One region of the Variovorax sp. 10N420 genome, then DNA from elsewhere that is predicted to be linked to it. Evidence: predicted binding sites of a transcription regulator. Region 1 holds the regulator's gene; each other region holds the start of a gene.
The links. Region 1 encodes LexA, which represses DNA repair genes until DNA is damaged. Its sites were predicted from a motif close to ACTGTATNNNNATACAGT; they were not measured.
Positions count from the first base shown of each region.

Region 1 (5,777 bases):
CCTCGGATGCTCCCGGCCCCGGGATCGATACGCCAGAGGATCTCGCGCGAGTTCGCGCCCTTCTCGCTGCTGGCTAGCTTCGTTTTAGCGGGGGGAGCGCATGCTATCCTCGCCGCAATTCCGCCTGGGAAATCCTATGGGAGGCAGCATGGCGCGACATAAATCGAAAAACCTTCCGAGGACACCATGAGACTGATTTTGCTGGGCGCCCCGGGTGCGGGCAAGGGCACGCAAGCGGCCTTCATTTGCCAGAAATACGGCATTCCCCAAATCTCGACCGGCGACATGCTTCGCGCCGCGGTCAAGGCCGGTACGCCGCTTGGCCTGCAGGCACAGTCCGTCATGGCATCGGGCGCGCTGGTGAGCGACGATCTCATCATCAACCTCGTCAAGGAACGCATCGCGCAGCCCGATTGCGCCCAAGGGTTTCTCTTCGACGGCTTTCCACGGACGATCCCCCAAGCCGAAGCGATGCGCTCGGCCGGCGTCAAGCTCGACTACGTGCTTGAAATCGACGTTCCTTTTTCCGACATCATCGAACGCATGAGCGGTCGCCGCTCACACCCGGCGTCTGGCCGCACCTACCACGTGAAGTTCAATCCGCCCAAGGTCATCGGCAAGGACGACCTGACGGGCGAAGACTTGATCCAGCGAGAAGACGACAAGGAAGAGACGGTTCGCAAGCGGCTCGAGGTCTACAGCCAGCAGACGCGGCCGCTGGTCGACTACTACTCGCAGTGGGCCAAATCCGACCCGGCTGCGGCACCCAAGTACCGCTCCATCAGCGGTGTCGGAACGGTGGACGACATCACTCAGCGCGCGCTGGCTGCACTGAGCTCCTGATCTTCATGGCGATGGCCGCCCCGCCAGCAGCTCCAGCACGAGCTCGATGCGCGCCTTGACCGGCGTCAGTGCGCCTGCATCCCGAAGAAGCTCGTTCTGTCTTGGCAAGATGCGCCCCTGCGCACAGCGCGTAGCGCGGACGACCGACACGCCCGCGGCCTGAGCCCGCAAAGCAGCGGCTTCCAGGGCGTGATGCAGGGTTCCGTTTCCGGTGGCGGCAAGCACGAGCCCATCAAGCACTTCGGATGACCCCAACTCACGCTCTCGCACCAAGGCATCGACGATGCTGCCGCGCGCATCCGCATGGCTCATCAGGACCTCGACGCGCGGCCACTTGCGCGCGGCAACCACGCGACTGAAGACCTCGTGGGCGGCTGGCGCGGGGGCCGGCCATGTCCGCACTAGTCGAACACTCCCCTCCTCGACGTAACCCAACGGTCCGGCATCGCCGGAGGCGAAGGCATCGAGCCGGTACGTGTGCACCTTCTGGACGTCGACCGCACCGTGCATGGCCCCGGCGCAGACGGCCACGACACCGCGCGCGCCCTGGGTGGACGCAACGACGATGGAGTCGCACACATTCTGCGGACCGTCCGGCACCAGCGCGCTGGCGGGCCGCATCGCGCACGTGAGCACCACAGGTTTCACCGATGCGGATGCAATGACGGAATGCAGAAAATACGCGGTTTCCTCCAGCGTATCGGTTCCGTGGGTGATGACGAGCCCTGACACATCGGGCTGCGCCAACCAGTGCACACACCGCTGCGCGAGCTTCTGCCAGATTGCAAAACTCATGTCCTTGCTGTCGATCTGCGCCACCTGTTCGGCCGCGAGTTCCACGCCAGCCGGCGCTTTGATTCCACCCAGCAGTTCCTCGACGCCCACTTGGCCGGCCGTATACCCGATGTTGTCGGCCGAAGACTCGGCGCGGCCTGAGATCGTGCCGCCTGTTCCCAGCACGATCACCTTGCGGATGCGCTCGTCGCCTTGTTTGATTTCATTCATGACTTGCCAACCACAGAAAACTGGTTAAAAATACAGGTACTGGATATTCAGCCAGTTCCTTCAGGAGCCCACATGCAGTTCGCAGTCAAGCTTACCGCCCGCCAGCAGCAGATTCTGGATTTGATCCAAAGCGCCATCGCGCGCACCGGTGCGCCTCCCACTCGCGCAGAGATCGCGGCTGAACTGGGCTTCAAGTCTGCCAACGCAGCCGAAGAGCATTTGCAGGCGCTCGCGCGCAAGGGGGTGATTGAACTCGTCAGTGGCACGTCGCGCGGTATCCGCCTCAAGGGCGATGCATTGCGCGCGCTCAACGAGTCCCGAAACAGCCAATTTTCCTTGTCCCTTCCGGGTATGGCACAACTCGCGCTGCCGCTGATCGGCCGAGTGGCAGCCGGCTCGCCGATCCTGGCTCAAGAACACGTCGACCAAACCTACTATGTCGAAAACACGCTGTTCCAGCGGCAACCCGACTATCTGCTCAAGGTGCGCGGGATGTCCATGCGCGACGCCGGCATCATGGACGGCGATCTGCTGGCGGTGCAGGCCACGAAGGAAGCCCGCAACGGCCAGATCGTGGTCGCCCGCCTGGGCGATGAGGTCACTGTCAAACGGCTCAAGCGCAACAAGCAAGTCATCGAACTGCACGCCGAAAACCCTGACTACCCCACCATCGTTGTTCAACCGGGTGAGCCCTTCGAGATCGAAGGCCTCGCTGTCGGACTGATCCGCAACACGATGTTGATGTAACCCTTCGACCATCCTGCAAGCGAACTCGGCCTGCACCCGTGTTCGCCTCGTTGACGGCCGCGACAGGTGGCGGGCGTATGGCGTAGTGCCATCACCCTGTCGTGGCCAATGAAAGCAATCCTGCCTATGTTCAATCTCTGACTTTTCTGGAGTTCACATGGGAATCGCTCTTCTTAGCATCGTCGACCTGATCTCGCCTCTGCAGACATTGGCCAGCCGATGGATGCCAACGCGTCGGTCAAGCCACATCAGCACGGCGGGCTTGCGCTATGTCGGGGTTCGGCCAAGCTGCGGGTTGCGCCAAAGTCCGGCGACTCGCGAGGATGCGCCGAGCTCGGCGGCACGGCCGCTTCGAGTCGTGCGGATGGTCGATGCCCAGCAAACCGGTCGCCATCCAGGCCGGGTGGTGATTTCCGGCCGCATGGCGGACGTATGCGCCGAGCTCGACAGGCTCGTAGCACTCGAGGCCGCCGCCTCTCCCCCGTCGCCAGGCCTTCGCGCTCATCTGCATTGACGGCAGAGAAGCCCGCAAGCGCGCTGCTCTCGCCGCAAAATTGTTCAAGATAAGCGGAGGCCAGGCAGTGCGCCGACACAGCACGTGGGCGGTGCGAGGCACAATGGCACGCCATGAACATTGTGATCCTCGACGATTATCAGGACGCGGTGCGCAAGCTCAAGTGCGCAGCCAAGCTCGACGCTTATGCGGCCAAGGTCTACACCAACACAGTCAAGGGCATCGGGCAACTCTCGGTCCGCCTCAAGGATGCCGAAGTGATTGTGTTGATCCGTGAGCGCACCAACATCTCCAGGCAACTCATCGAAAAGCTGCCGAAGCTGAGACTCATCTCCCAGACAGGTCGCGTCGGCAGTCACGTCGACGTGAATGCCTGTTCCGAGTTCGGCATCGCCGTCGCCGAAGGCTCGGGCTCGCCGCTGGCCCCGGCCGAGCTGACCTGGGCCCTGATCATGGCCGCCATGCGCCGGCTGCCCCAATACATCAGCAACCTGAAGCACGGCGCCTGGCAGCAGTCGGGCCTCAAGTCGGCGTCGATGCCTCCGAACTTCGGCCTGGGCTCGGTGCTCAAGGGCAAGACGCTCTGCATCTGGGGGTATGGTCGCATCGGCCAATTGGTCGCTCGCTATGGGCAGGCTTTCGGCATGCAGGTGGTCATCTGGGGCCGGGAGCAAAGCTGCGCCAAGGCAAGGTCCGACGGCTTCCAGGTCGCATCGGACCGAGACACCTTCTTTGCCGCGGCCGATGTCCTGTCGGTTCACCTGAGGCTGACGGAAGAGACGCGGGGGCTTGTGACGCTCGAAGACCTGTCGCGCATGAAACCGACGGCGCTGTTCGTGAACACGTCGCGCGCGGAGCTTGTCGAGCAAGACGCTCTTCTTGCTGCGCTCAATCGTGGTCGGCCTGGCCTCGCCGCCATTGATGTGTTCGAAAGCGAGCCGCCGCTGCAAGGCCACGCGCTGCTCCGCCTCGAAAACTGCATCTGCACGCCACACATCGGCTATGTCGAGCAAGACAGCTACGAGATGTACTTCGGGCAAGCCTTCGACAACGTCGTCAGCTTCATCAAGGGCAATCCGACCAACATCGTCAATCCTGGCGCGCTGCAGGTCCGGCGTTGAGACAGTCGGCACCGTCGGCCGCGCTGTGGTCCCTGCTGGCTGGCAACTTCGTGATCGGCACGGGCGTGATGGTCGTGCCCGGAACGCTCAATGAGCTCAGTGCATCACTGCAGGTCAGCGCTGCAACCGCCGGCCAGTTGATCACCGCCGCGGCGGTCGTGATGTGTCTCGGGGCTCCGTTGCTTGCCGCCGTTGTCGCCGGGTGGGATCGCCGCGTGTTGCTGACCTGCACGATGCTCTGGTACGCGGGCGGGCACCTTGTTGCGACCCTGATGCCGAACTTCGTCGGACTGCTTGTCGTCCGGATGTTGACGGTGGTGGCGCCAGCCATCTTCACGCCGCAGGCAGCCGCTTGTGTCGGTCTCCTGGTGCCGAACGAACAACGCGGGCGTGCCGTCACTTTCGTCTTTCTCGGATGGTCGATGGCGTCGGTGCTGGGGCTTCCGATCGGCGCGCTGATAGGCGGCCATTTCGGGTGGAGGCCCGCATTCCTGCTGATCTCGATGTTGTCGCTCGTGAGCGCCATCTGGGTCTGGCGGCAACTGCCCTCCGGCATTCGACCCGCTGCGTTGTCGCGCGAGTCGTGGGGCCGTGTGCTCAAAAGTCCTTTGCTGATGGGTGTGGTGTGCGTCACCGCGCTGCAGGGGTCCGGCCAGTTTGTCTTGTTCAGCTATTTCGCCCCGCTGCTTAAGCAGCAGCTGGGTGCAAACGCCACTCAACAGGGTCTCATGTGGGCATGGTTCGGCGCTTGCGGCGTGGTGGGCAACGTGCTCGTCAGCCGCTACATCGACCGTGTGGGGCCACCGCGCATGGTCTTGCTGACGACGGCGTTGATCGCTTTGAGTTTGCTGCTCTGGCCGCTCGGCGTCACGCTGGCGTGGCTAGCGCTGCTGCTGACGCCATGGGGGCTGGGCTGCTTCGCGACCAATTCGGCGCAACAGGCGCGCCTGGTGTCGCTCGAGCCTTCGCTTGCGCCTGGCTCGGTCGCACTGAACAGTTCAGGGATCTACATCGGTCAGGCCATCGGTGCAGCAGCCGGAGGCTGGCTCCTCGCTAACGACGAATCCGCATGGATGAGCTGGGTTGGCTTTGCGACGATGCTCTTTGCCATTGCGCTCAGCATCGCCGTCGAAAAGGCGCAGCGGCGCGCCCCCGCTTTCAGCGCTTGATGATCGGGCGCGGGGCGATTTCCGCTTCGGTGCTCGGATCGAAGAGTTCGAAGTCGATCAGATGCGGGTCGGTCGAAGGCGCTGGCGGCGCCTTGGGCTGCTCGAGCGGCGTCGGCATCGTCTCGTAAGCCGTTTTGTCGAATTCGGCAAGATCGAGTTCAAGCGGAGGCCTCTCTGGCCTTGGCGCCGGAGCATCGACGTCTGCCGGCAGCGTCGCCGGTGCATCCGGGATCAGCACGGTGTCATGTTGCAAACGCTCGTCGATCGACCCATAGATCGACGGCGGAAGGACAGGACCGTCCTCTATTGCAGGCGGCTCCGTTTCCGGGCCGAGAGGCGCAGTCGCCGTCAGCTCGCCATCATGCCCATAGGTGTCCG
Region 1 covers NZ_JBFTIJ010000001.1:268,059-273,835, forward strand. Annotated here, with positions in the region: gene kdsB (3-deoxy-manno-octulosonate cytidylyltransferase) at 1-77, shown strand, start outside; gene adk (adenylate kinase) at 187-843, shown strand; gene AC1DEK_RS01290 (asparaginase) at 847-1,848, opposite strand; gene lexA (transcriptional repressor LexA) at 1,921-2,595, shown strand; gene AC1DEK_RS01300 (D-2-hydroxyacid dehydrogenase family protein) at 3,223-4,230, shown strand; gene AC1DEK_RS01305 (MFS transporter) at 4,227-5,399, shown strand; gene AC1DEK_RS01310 (tetratricopeptide repeat protein) at 5,389-5,777, opposite strand, start outside.

Region 2 (5,777 bases), on a different contig from region 1:
GTTGCTCCAGAGACGTCAGAGCTTTTTCGAGGCCCTCCCATGCCCAAGGTCTTCATTGATGGCGAAGCCGGCACGACCGGCCTGCAGATCCGCGAGCGGCTCCAGTCGATGCCGCACATCGAACTCGTGAGCATCGCCCCTGAGCTCCGAAAAGACGTCGCCGCAAAGCGTGAGCTGATGGCAGGCGTCGATCTCGTGGTGCTCTGCCTGCACGACGACGCCGCACGTGAATCAGTGGCCTTGATCGATCAACTCGCAGGCCGCCGTCCCAAGATCATCGACGCCTCTACCGCGCACCGTACGGCGGAAGGCTGGGTGTTCGGATTTCCAGAGCTGGTGGCCGGCCAGAAGGACGCCGTCGCCAAGGCCGAGCGCGTCGCCAATCCGGGCTGCTACGCGACGGGCGCCATCGCAATCGTTCGCCCGCTGGTCGATGCCGGACTGCTTCCACCCGGGTTCCCGATCGCCCTGCCCTCGGTCAGCGGCTATTCCGGCGGCGGTCGGACCATGATCGAAGCGTATGAAGCAGGCGCCGCGCCGGCTTTCGAAACCTATGCGCTCGGACTCAAGCACAAGCACATCCCCGAGATCATGAAATACACCGGCCTGACCCGCCGACCCGTGTTCATTCCCGCAGTGGGCAACTTCAAGCAAGGCATGCTGGTCCAGTTGCCGCTGCACCTCGATGACCTGCCCGGTCGGCCGAAGGCGAGCGACCTGCACGAGGCTCTCGCCTCGCACTACGCCAAGAGCAACACGCCGGAGCAGTTCGTGAAGGTGTTGCCGCCGACCTCGGATGGCAAGCTCGATCCGCTGGCCCTCAATGACACCAATCAGCTCGAGATCCGCGTGTTCCCGAATGAAGACCATCGGCACGCCGTCGTCATCGCCCGGCTCGACAACCTGGGCAAGGGCGCTAGCGGTGCGGCGGTCCAGAACCTGAAGCTGATGCTGGGGATCTGAACCGATCCTGGCTTTGCAGCCTCCCGGCGCGGCGGCTCACTCGTCCGGGTCGTAGCGCAACACCCTGGAGACCACGGCGCCGGAGAATCCGCGCGCCAGCAAGAATCGCGTCTGCTTCGCGCGTTGCGTTGCGTCCTGCGGGAGCGCATCGAAGCGGCGTCGCCAGACTTCGCGGGCGCGGTCCAGCTCGCTGCCCTGCAGGCCCGCGACAGCCTCCGCGATGGCTTCGGGTGCGATGCCCTTGTGAAGCAATTCCTGGCGCACTCGGGCAGCGCCATGCCTTGCGGCACGCTGATGCAGAACCGACTGCACCACCCTCGCCTCGCTGATGAAATCCTTGGCGGTCAGCTCGTCGAGCGCGCGTGACAGCTCGCCCGGCTGCTCTTCGTACTTGGCGAGCTTGCGTTCGAGCTCCGCGCGTGAATGCTCACGTTGGCTCAACAGGCGAAGCGCGCGGCCCTTGAGGGATGGTGCGGCAAAGGCCATGGCATGAATGATCGCTGCGGTTCATAACCGCGCCCGCCGCGTCGGGCGAGCGCTGCTGCGGAGGAGCCGCCCTACTTCCCTGCCTTCTCGGCTTTCTCGGCTTTCTCGGCCTTCTCTGCTTTTTCGGGCTTCTCAGCCTTTTCCGCCGACGCGTCGGGTGTCTCGGCCAGAAGCAGCGGAATGCCGAGCGATTCGCGCACCTTGTTCTCGATCTCGCGCGACAGCTCGCGGTTTTCGCGCAGGAACTCACGCGCGTTGTCGCGGCCTTGCCCGATCTTTTCGCCGTTGTAGGCGTACCAGGCGCCTGACTTGTCGACGATCTTGGCGGTCACGCCCATGTCGATGATCTCGCCTTCGCGGCTGATGCCTTCGCCGAACAGGATGTCGAACTCCGCGGTCTTGAAGGGCGGCGAGACCTTGTTCTTGACCACCTTGACCTTGGTTTCGTTGCCGATCGCCTCGTCGCCCTTCTTGATGGTTCCGATGCGGCGGATATCGAGGCGCACGGAGGCGTAGAACTTCAGGGCGTTGCCGCCGGTGGTGGTTTCGGGCGATCCGAACATCACGCCGATCTTCATGCGGATCTGGTTGATGAAGATGACCATGCAGTTGGTCTTCTTGATGGTGGCCGTGAGCTTGCGCAGCGCCTGGCTCATGAGGCGAGCCTGCAGGCCAGGCAGGGAGTCGCCCATTTCACCTTCGATTTCGGCCTTGGGCGTGAGCGCGGCGACCGAGTCGACCACGATCAGGTCGACCGCGCCGGAGCGCACCAGTGAATCGACGATTTCGAGAGCTTGCTCGCCGGTGTCGGGCTGGCTGATGAGCAGGTCGGACAGGTTCACGCCGAGCTTCTGGGCGTATTGCACGTCAAGTGCGTGCTCGGCATCGACAAAGGCGCAGGTGCCGGCCTGGCGCTGCATTTCGGCGATGACCTGGAGCGTGAGCGTGGTCTTGCCCGAGGATTCCGGACCGTAGATCTCGATCACCCGGCCGCGCGGCAGGCCGCCGACGCCAAGCGCGATGTCCAGACCCAGCGAGCCGGTGGAGACCACCTGGATGTCTTCGAGCGCTTCGCCCTCGCCCAGACGCATGATCGTGCCCTTGCCGAACTGCTTTTCGATTTGGGCCAGCGCGGCCTGCAGAGCCTTGGCTTTTTCGCTGTTGGGGGCCGAAATACTTGTGCCCTTGACGATTGCGTCCATGTAAAAACTCCTTGAATATCAACGGGTTGTGTTGGATTCATCCACTCTGCTTTTAATCACAGGCTGGATGCTTGAACAGTAGTGTAGAGGTTGATTCGCGGTCGATCTCGTGTTTTTTGGTCAGTTTGGTTTACTATCGTCCGGCATGAATGACATGGCTTTTCCCATCGACCACGATGCCTGGCGGCAAACCCACCTGGGCCGGCTTCTGGGCCACGCCATGCGCCGCTTCGATGAACGCGTTCTCGCATTGATGGCCCACGACGCGGACGTGCCGCTGGCGCTTTCCAATCTCGCGGCACGGGCGCAGGTGAGCGCGGCCCATATCCACATCACGCGGCATCTGGCGCGCGAAGGCTCGCGCCTCACGGAGCTCGCCGAGCGAGCAGGAATGACCAAGCAGGCCATGGGCACGCTGGTCGACCAATGCGAGGCGTGGGGCCTCGTGACCCGCAGCGCGGATCCACTCGACGCACGCGCGCGCCGCGTGATGTTCACCTCGGATGGGCTGGCATGGCTCCAGGCATTTCGAAACGCGGTCGCACAGGCCGAAACAGAGTTCCGGGCGAGCGTCGGCGATGACGTCGCCACGGTGGTAACCATCGGACTCGAAGCCTATGCCGCGTCCTAGAATTCCCGACAGGGCGGCGGCCGGTGCAAGCTGCGATGTCTGGAGGCTGGGATGCGAATACTGATTGCGGAAGATGACCAGGTGCTGGCCGATGCGCTGCTGCGAAGCCTGCGAACTTCCGGCTCGGCGGTCGATCATGTGGCGACCGGCTCGCAGGCCGACGCCGCATTGATGACGAACAGCGAGTTCGATCTACTCATTCTCGATCTCGGCCTGCCCAATATGCATGGCCTGGAGATTCTCAAGCGACTTCGCGCACGCGGCTCGCAACTGCCGGTACTGGTGCTGACCGCAGCCGACAGCGTCGAGGAAAGAGTCAAGGGCCTCGACTACGGCGCGGACGACTACATGGCCAAGCCCTTTTCGCTGCAGGAACTGGAAGCACGCGTGCGCGCGCTCACGCGCCGCGGCATGGGCGGCACGAGCAACGCCATCAAGCACGGTCCGCTGGTCTACGACCAGGCCGGCCGCGTTGCGACCATCGACGGCAAGATGATCGAACTGTCGGCGCGCGAACTGGGCCTTCTCGAAGTGCTGCTCCAGCGCGCCGGGCGGCTGGTGAGCAAGGATCAACTGGTCGAACGCCTGTGCGAATGGGGCGAGGAAGTCAGCCTCAACGCGATCGAGGTCTATATCCACCGCTTGCGCAAGAAAATCGAGAAGGGCCCGGTGCGTATCGCCACCGTCCGCGGCCTCGGCTACTGCCTCGAAAAAATCCCCTCCTGATGCCCCATGGCGCCCTGACGTCAATGGCCTGCGCAGCCAGGCCCATTGGTGAAACACCGCGGAACCGGCTCCGCCGGGCCGCTGGTGTTGCCCCCGGTAGGGGGTGGGCGGCCACACGAAGTGGGCAAGCCTGGGGGCGAGCGTGAAGCTCTTCCAGCGCGCGCAGCGCTCTCTCTTCGGCGAGATCCTCGACTGGATGCTCACGCCGCTCCTGCTGCTGGTGCCGGTCAGCATCGGGGTCACCTGGCTGGTTGCGCAGGGCATTGCCAACGCGCCCTTCGACCGCGCACTCGAATCCAATATCCAGACGCTGGCGCGCATGGTCGAGGTCGATCAAGGGCGCGTCAAGTTCGTGCTGCCGCAGCCGGCACGCGAGATCCTGGGTGGTGATGACGTCGACCGCGTCTATTACCAGTTGCTCGATGCGCACGGCACGCTGCTGAGCGGCGATCCGGACGTGCCCTTTCCGTCCAGCGACGATCCGCCAACACCCGGCGCGGTGTACCTGAGCAGCAGCGACATCCATGGGCGACAGGTTCGGGTGGCCTCGCTCTGGATAGCCGGCAGCAGCCCCGACACACCGGTGGCGTTGCTTCAGATGGCCGAGACGCGCGAGAAGCAGTCGGTGCTCGCCACAGAAATCATCAAGGGCGTACTGTTGCCGCAGTTCGCGATCCTTCCGCTGGCGGTGCTTCTGATCTGGTTGGCGCTCGTGCGCGGCATCAAACCGCTGTCGGTGGTCGAGGCGCGCATTCGCGAGCGCCGGCCTGGAGACCTGAGTCCGTTGGACGAATCCTCGGTGCCGCTCGAAGTCGTGCCGTTGGTCCTGTCGGTGAACGATCTCCTGAGCAAGCTCAACGATTCGATCGGCACGCAAAAGCGCTTTCTTGCCGATGCAGCTCACCAGCTGAAGACCCCCCTCGCAGGACTTCGCATGCAGGCCGATCTTGCACAGCGCGAAGGCGCCAATGCGGACGAACTGAAGCAGTCGCTCAAGCAAATCGGCCGTGCCAGCGTGCGTGCGACGCACACGGTCAATCAGCTCCTGTCGCTCGCGCGCGCGGAAAGCAGCGGCGCCAACATCGGCCGCCAGCCCTGCGACCTCGCACGGCTCACCATCGAGGTCGTGCGCGAGGCCGTACCCCGGGCGATCGACAAGCGCATCGACCTCGGCTATGAGGGCGCCGAGCCGGGCGCACCGGGGGTGGGGATCGACGGCAATCCGACCCTGCTCAAGGAACTGATCCGAAACCTGCTCGACAACGCCATCAACTACACGCCCTCGGCGCCCGAGCGCCCAGGGGTGATCACTGCGCGAGTGCTGGCGGATCCTTTCGGCCGGATCGTCGTCGTGCAAGTCGAGGACAACGGCCCGGGCATTGCGGAGAGCGAGCGCGAGCTGGTGTTCGAGCCCTTCTACCGTGTGCTCGGCAACGAGGCGGACGGCTCAGGACTTGGTCTGCCCATCGTGCGGGAGATTGCACGCCAGCACTTTGCGACGGTGCGACTGGAAGACGCGCATCCGGGACAGCATCCACCAGGCACGCTCGTCAGCCTGCGTTTCGACGGAAACGAAAGTGAACGGCACGCCGTTCGCTTGAGCAGCTAAAGGGCTGTGCTCGCGGCGTTCTTGCGAATTTCGAGCAATTGCGGTCGCACTTGCTGCTGCAGACGCTGAGGTTCGCGCTCATCGAAGCGCGCCGGCTTGGCACCGAAGACAGCAAGCCCACCGTGCGACCACGCGTAGTAGCCCAAGTTGGCCAATAGCA
Region 2 covers NZ_JBFTIJ010000009.1:141,612-147,388, forward strand. Annotated here, with positions in the region: gene argC (N-acetyl-gamma-glutamyl-phosphate reductase) at 40-963, shown strand; gene recX (recombination regulator RecX) at 1,000-1,449, opposite strand; gene recA (recombinase RecA) at 1,521-2,651, opposite strand; gene AC1DEK_RS22440 (MarR family winged helix-turn-helix transcriptional regulator) at 2,797-3,282, shown strand; gene AC1DEK_RS22445 (response regulator) at 3,334-4,008, shown strand; gene AC1DEK_RS22450 (sensor histidine kinase N-terminal domain-containing protein) at 4,151-5,617, shown strand; gene AC1DEK_RS22455 (sporulation protein) at 5,614-5,777, opposite strand, start outside.
Region 2: the regulator LexA is predicted to act here: its motif matches at 2,714-2,731, upstream of recA (recombinase RecA).

Region 3 (5,777 bases), on a different contig from region 1:
CTTGTCGTACGGCTCGGCGGCCGCCAGCACCGTCATCCAGCGGTCGTACTTGTCGCGCTCCGCGCGCCACTCGTCATACGCGGCCCGGAGCTCGTCCCATTGGATGGTCATGTCATGACTATTCAATCTTCAGCACGCCGCTCGCGCTTCCCTGCCGCTTTGTCGTTCTCGCTGATGTCGATGATTCATGATGATTGGCTCCCGCGAAGTTGGTTTGCGAAGGGGAGGGAACGGCGACGCTCCCAACGGACATGTTCGGCAATTGGCAAGCCCCTGAAAGGCGCGAGGAATTCGAGTGTGCTGCGACGGTGCATCTCTGGCTGCCATCCGTCGGATAGCCCAGTGCCTAGATCTGCAACGACGCCAGGTTCTTTTTCCAGAATGCCGCGTCCGGCAAGATCCCTGTGCCGGCCGCCGCGTTGTCGGCCATGTGCTCGGCTCGGCTGGTGCCGGGAATGGTGCAGGTCACGGCCGGATGGCTCAGCACGAACTTGATCAGCACCTGTGCCCAGCTCGTGCAACCGATCTCCGTCGCCCAGACTGGCACGGGTTTGTCGCGCAGCCTGCGCAGCAGCCCGCCGCCACCAAAAGGCAGATTGACGATCACCGCCACGCCGCGTTCGGCCGCCAGGGGCAGCAATCGTTGCGCGGCGCCTTGCGCATCGAGCGAATAGTTGATCTGCAAGAAATCGAGCTTCTGCGCACGCAGCACGGCTTCGACTTCGCCGTACGCTGATTCGGTGTAGTGCGTGATGCCGATGTAGCGCACGCGGCCTTTGTCCTTCCAGCCGTGCAGCGTGGCGAGATGGGTTTTCCAGTCGACGAGGTTGTGCACCTGCATCAGGTCGATGCGTTCGGTGCGCAGCCGCTCGAAAGATTTCTCCATCTGCGCAATGCCGGCCTCGCGGCCCGAGGTCCAGACCTTGGTCGCAAGAAAGGCCTTGTCGCGCTGCTTCGATTCGGCCAGCAATTCGCCGGTGGTTTCTTCGGAGCGGCCGTACATCGGCGAACTGTCGATCACGGTTCCGCCGGCCGCGAACAACGCTTCGAGCACGCCGGGAAGCTGCTGGTAGGCGGCGGTGCCGGGCCGCTGGTCGAATCCGATCCAGGTGCCGCAGCCGACCACCGGCAGGGCTTCCTTCGTGGAGGGCATGGGGCGAGTGTTCATCTTCGATCTGCCTTGCTGCGCGAATCCAGGGAGTGCGACGCCGGCGCAGAGCGCGATGCCCAGCCGCAGCAACTGGGTGCGCGTGAGGAGAAGGTCATTGGCCATCATCGCCCGTTATCCCGGTCGTTGCCGGTTCAATGCGCTGAGAACATCGCGTTGATTTCTCGATGGCTCACCGCCTTGCTGGCGTAGGTGAAGGTGCCGTGCTCGCGTAACTCGTTGGCGGCGTTCAGGAAGGCGCCCATTGCGGCGCGCGCCAGCGAACCGCCGACGCTGATGCGGCGCACGCCGAGTCCGAACAGCGTCTTCGCGTCGAGCGTGACGGCGCCCAGGCCCATCAGCACATTCAGCGGGCGATCGATCTCGCGCAGTACGGTGGAGATGTCTTCGCGCGTGACCAGGCCGGGCGCAAAGAGCACATCGGCGCCGGCTTCCTGGTAGGCCTGCAGGCGCGCGATGGTGTCTGCCAGGTCGTTGCGCCCGTGAAGATGGTTTTCGGCGCGCGCGGTGAGGGTGAAGGGAAAGGGCTGCGCGCGGGCCGCTTCCGCGGCGGCGCGAATGCGTTCCGCCGCAAGGTCGCGGGCATAGATGGGATCGTCGGCGCGGCCGGTGGCGTCCTCGATCGATCCACCGACGACGCCCGCCTCGGCTGCGAGCCGAATGGTCTGCGCGACTTCCTCCGGGGCGTCGCCGAAGCCGTTTTCCAGGTCGGCGCTCACGGGCAGGTCGATGGCCGAAAGACTTCGGAGATGCGTGAGCACGTGGTCGCGCGAGATGGCGTTGTCGGGCCGGCCGAGCGAGAAAGCCAGGCCGGCGCTGGTGGTGGCCAATGCCTTGAAACCCATCCCCGCGAGCAGGTGCGCCGTGCCGACGTCCCAGGGGTTCGGAATGATGAAACCCTCGGTGGATTCGTGGAGGGCGCGGAAGGTCCTGGCCTTGTCGGCTTGGGAAAGCTGCGGGGATGAAGTCATGAAGAAATCTCCTTTTTGGCGTGCCAGTGTCTCTCTTTTCTCTTTTGTCCTTCCGGTTGCAGGGCTGAAAATACTGGATGAAAATACAGTTATTCACCTTTTGATCATGGGCCTTCCTTTCCTCGACTCTTTTTCCGCTGGCGCCGGACGCGGCGTCTGGCATGCCGACGAACTCGGCAGCGCCGATGCGCAGGTCATCGGGACCGGCCACGCTGCGCTGGACGCCCAGTTGCCGGGCGGCGGCTGGCCGGTCGGCGCCATGACGGAACTGCTGCAGGCGGCGCCTGAAGACCCGCTCTGGCAGCTGGTGCTGCCCGGTCTGGTGCAGGCGGCGGAAGCGCGGGGCGGGCCGGTGGTGCTGATCGGCGCACCCTGCGAGCCCTTCGGCGCCTCGCTGGCCGCGCATGGCCTCAGGCCCGAGGCGCTGATGTGGGTTCGGAGCGAGGCCGCAGCCGCGCGGCTGTGGGCCTGCGAGCAGGCGTTGCGCTGCGCCGACGTGGGCGCCGTGCTGGCCTGGTTGCCGCAGGCTCGGGTCGGCGAATTGCGGCGGCTCCAGCTGGCGGCCGCGCAGCACGATGCGGTGTTGTTCGTCTGCCGGCCCTGGTCGGTGGCACAGACGGCCTCTCCGGCGCGGCTGCGGCTGCAGATCATGCGCAGCGAGGCCGATGCGGCCCAGATCGAACTCCACATCCTCAAGCGCCGCGGCCCGCCGCTTGCGGCCCCGGTGATGCTGCCGGCACGCAGCGAGCGCATGAGCGCCTTGCTCGCCGCCGCCCGGCTGCGCCGCAAGCTGCGCCTGCAACAGCAGGGCACGGCCCCGGCGCACGATGCCGCCACGGTAGTGCACATCGATGCCTGGAAAGAAGGACGCCATGCACTGGATCGCCTTGCAGTGGTTGCCTGAGTCCGCTGGGCCGCCACAAGCCGGGCCGCCCCTTCCGCCCGCCGAAGCCCTGGGCTGGTGGGCGCTGCAATTCACGCCGCACGTCGCCTGGCAGGACGAAGCGCTGATGCTCGAAGTCTCCGCCTGCGAAAGACTCTGGGGCGGTCGGCTGGGCCTGATGCGCCAACTCACCAGCGCCAACCCTGCGCCCGACGCGGCCCTGAAAGGAGCGCAGGGCGCGACCAGCCTGGAGGCGCTGGCGCGGCTGCGTCTTTTCGTGCGCGGCGAACGCCGGCCCGACGACATGCCCGCCGGCCTGCCGCTGGACACATTGAGCGCCGCGCACGAGCACCTCGAACTGCTCGCGCGCCTGGGTTGCCGCACCTGGGGCGATGTGGCCGCCTTGCCGCGCGGCGGCTTGTCCCGGCGCTTTGGCACCGGCTTGCGCAATGCGCTGGACATCGCCTGGGGCTCGCGTCCCGAAAGCCATGCGTGGCTCAGCCTGCCCGACGTCTTCGAGCAGAAGCTCGAACTGCCTGCGCTGGCCGAAGGCGCCAACGAGCTCATGTGGTCGGCCAACCGTCTGCTGGCGGGGCTGCAGATCTGGCTGCGCGCACGCCAGCGCGGGGCACGCGCGCTCGAACTCGAATGGACGCTCGACCTCAAGCGTTTCAACGGCGTGAACCTGCCGCCGCACCAGAACATCACCGTGCGCACTGCCGAGCCCACGCAGGACATGGCGCACCTGCGCCGGCTCCTGGCCGAGAAACTCGCGCTCACCACATTGGCGGCCCCCGCAAGCTGGCTGCGCCTGCGTTCGCTCGAAACCGACCCCTGGGCCGGCGCCAGCACCAGCTTCTTGCCCGAAGACAACCGCAAGGGCGACAAACTCCACGAAATGGTAGAGCGCCTCAGCGCACGCCTGGGCCCCCAGCAAGTCCTGGTGCCCAAGCTACAGCCCGACCACCGCCCCGAACGCATGCAAGTGTGGCAACCCGCCCTGCAAGCCCCAAAACAGCGCCCTTCCAGAAACACCGTGGAACCGGCTCCGCCGGTCCACCAGTGTTGCCCCCTGCAAGGGGGTAGGCAAAGCGACACGAAGTGCGCGAAGCCTGGGGGTGAGTCCATCTACCCGGGGTGGTTGTTGCCGGAGCCGCTGCCTCTTGAGATGGACGGCGAGCGCCCCTGCTACCAAGGACCGCTGCGCAGGCTGATCGGCCCCCAGCGCGTCGAAGCAGGCTGGTGGGGCGGCGTGGAAGAGGGCGGCCAACCCGCAGTGCGCGACTACTACGTCGCCGAAAGCCCCAAAGCCGGCCTGGTGTGGATCTTCCGCGAGCGCTCGACCGCCTGCTTCGCCGAAGGCGAGGTCCGCTGGTACTTGCAAGGCCTCTATGCCTGAACTCAGCGGCAAGAAAACCCGTGCGCTGACGCTCGCCGAGGTACACGCCTTGCCGCAGCCGGAGCGGCAACCGCCCGCGCCCGGACTGCCGGGCTATGCCGAGCTTCATTGCCTGACCCACTTCAGCTTTCAGCGCGGTGCCTCCACGCCCGAAGAACTGGTGGAGCGCGCCTATCAGCTCGGCTACACGGCGCTTGCAATCACCGATGAATGCTCTGTGGCCGGTGTGGTGCGTGCGCACGTCGGCCTGCGCGAACTGCCCGCCAAGCTCGATGTCTACGAGCGCGAACATCCTGACGAGCCGCCCATTCCGCGCAACCCTGATTTCCGCCTGCTGTTCGGCAGCGAATTCCGCTTCGATCGCTTCAGGCTCGTGGTCATCGCGAACGACACCGAAGGTTGGGGCAACCTCTGCGAGTTCATCACCGCCGCGCGAACCACCGAGCTGCCCAAAGGCCAATACCGGGTGACCTGGGACGGCAGCGACGTCGCTTCGCTGAAGCACTGCCAGATTCTTTTCGTGCCCGACCGAAAGCCCGGCGGCGCCATCGACATCGAGCAATTGCACGAAGACCTCTCGGCCGCGAAGGCGTTGTTCGACGGCAACCTGTGGCTGGCGGTGGAGATGCTCAATGAACTCGATGACGACCTCTGGTTCGTCACGCTGTTCCAAGCCGGCGAGCGGTCCGGCGTGCCGCTCGTGGCGGCCGGCGACGTACACATGCACGCACGCGCGCGCAAGCCGCTGCAGGACGTGCTCACTGCCGTGCGCGAAGGCAAGACGGTGGCTGAATGCGGCTTCGCATTGCAGTCCAACGCCGAGCGGCATCTGCGCCAGCGCGTGCGGCTGGCCGCGCTCTACACCGACGAGATGCTGGCGAACACGCTCGAAGTGGCGCGGCGTTGCCGCTTCGATCCCGAGGTGATCCGGGAGAACTACAAGTACCCGCTCGAAAGCGTCGGCAATGGCGAGACGCCGGCGCAGACGCTGGTGCGCAAGACTTGGGAGGGCGCGCGCGACAAATATCCTTCGGGCATCCCGGAGAAGGTGTCGCTGCAAATCGAGCGCGAGCTTCGATTGATCCTCGAGCTCGAATACGAGATGTTCTTTCTCACGGTCGAGGACATCGTCCGCTTTGCCCGCTCGAAAGACATTCTTTGCCAGGGACGCGGCTCCTCGGCCAATTCGGCGGTTTGCTTCTGCCTGGGCATCACTGCGATCGACCCGGACAAAGGCCATCTGCTGTTCGAGCGATTTCTCAGCCGCCATCGCCGCGAGCCGCCCGACATCGACGTCGACTTCGAGCACCAGCGGCGCGAAGAAGTCATCCAGTACATCTATGAAAAATACGGGCG
Region 3 covers NZ_JBFTIJ010000006.1:266,026-271,802, reverse strand. Annotated here, with positions in the region: gene AC1DEK_RS17670 (hypothetical protein) at 1-111, opposite strand, end outside; gene AC1DEK_RS17665 (aldo/keto reductase) at 347-1,276, opposite strand; gene AC1DEK_RS17660 (isocitrate lyase/PEP mutase family protein) at 1,303-2,139, opposite strand; gene imuA (translesion DNA synthesis-associated protein ImuA) at 2,246-3,043, shown strand; gene AC1DEK_RS17650 (Y-family DNA polymerase) at 3,012-4,421, shown strand; gene AC1DEK_RS17645 (error-prone DNA polymerase) at 4,414-5,777, shown strand, end outside.
Region 3: the regulator LexA is predicted to act here: its motif matches at 2,212-2,229, upstream of imuA (translesion DNA synthesis-associated protein ImuA).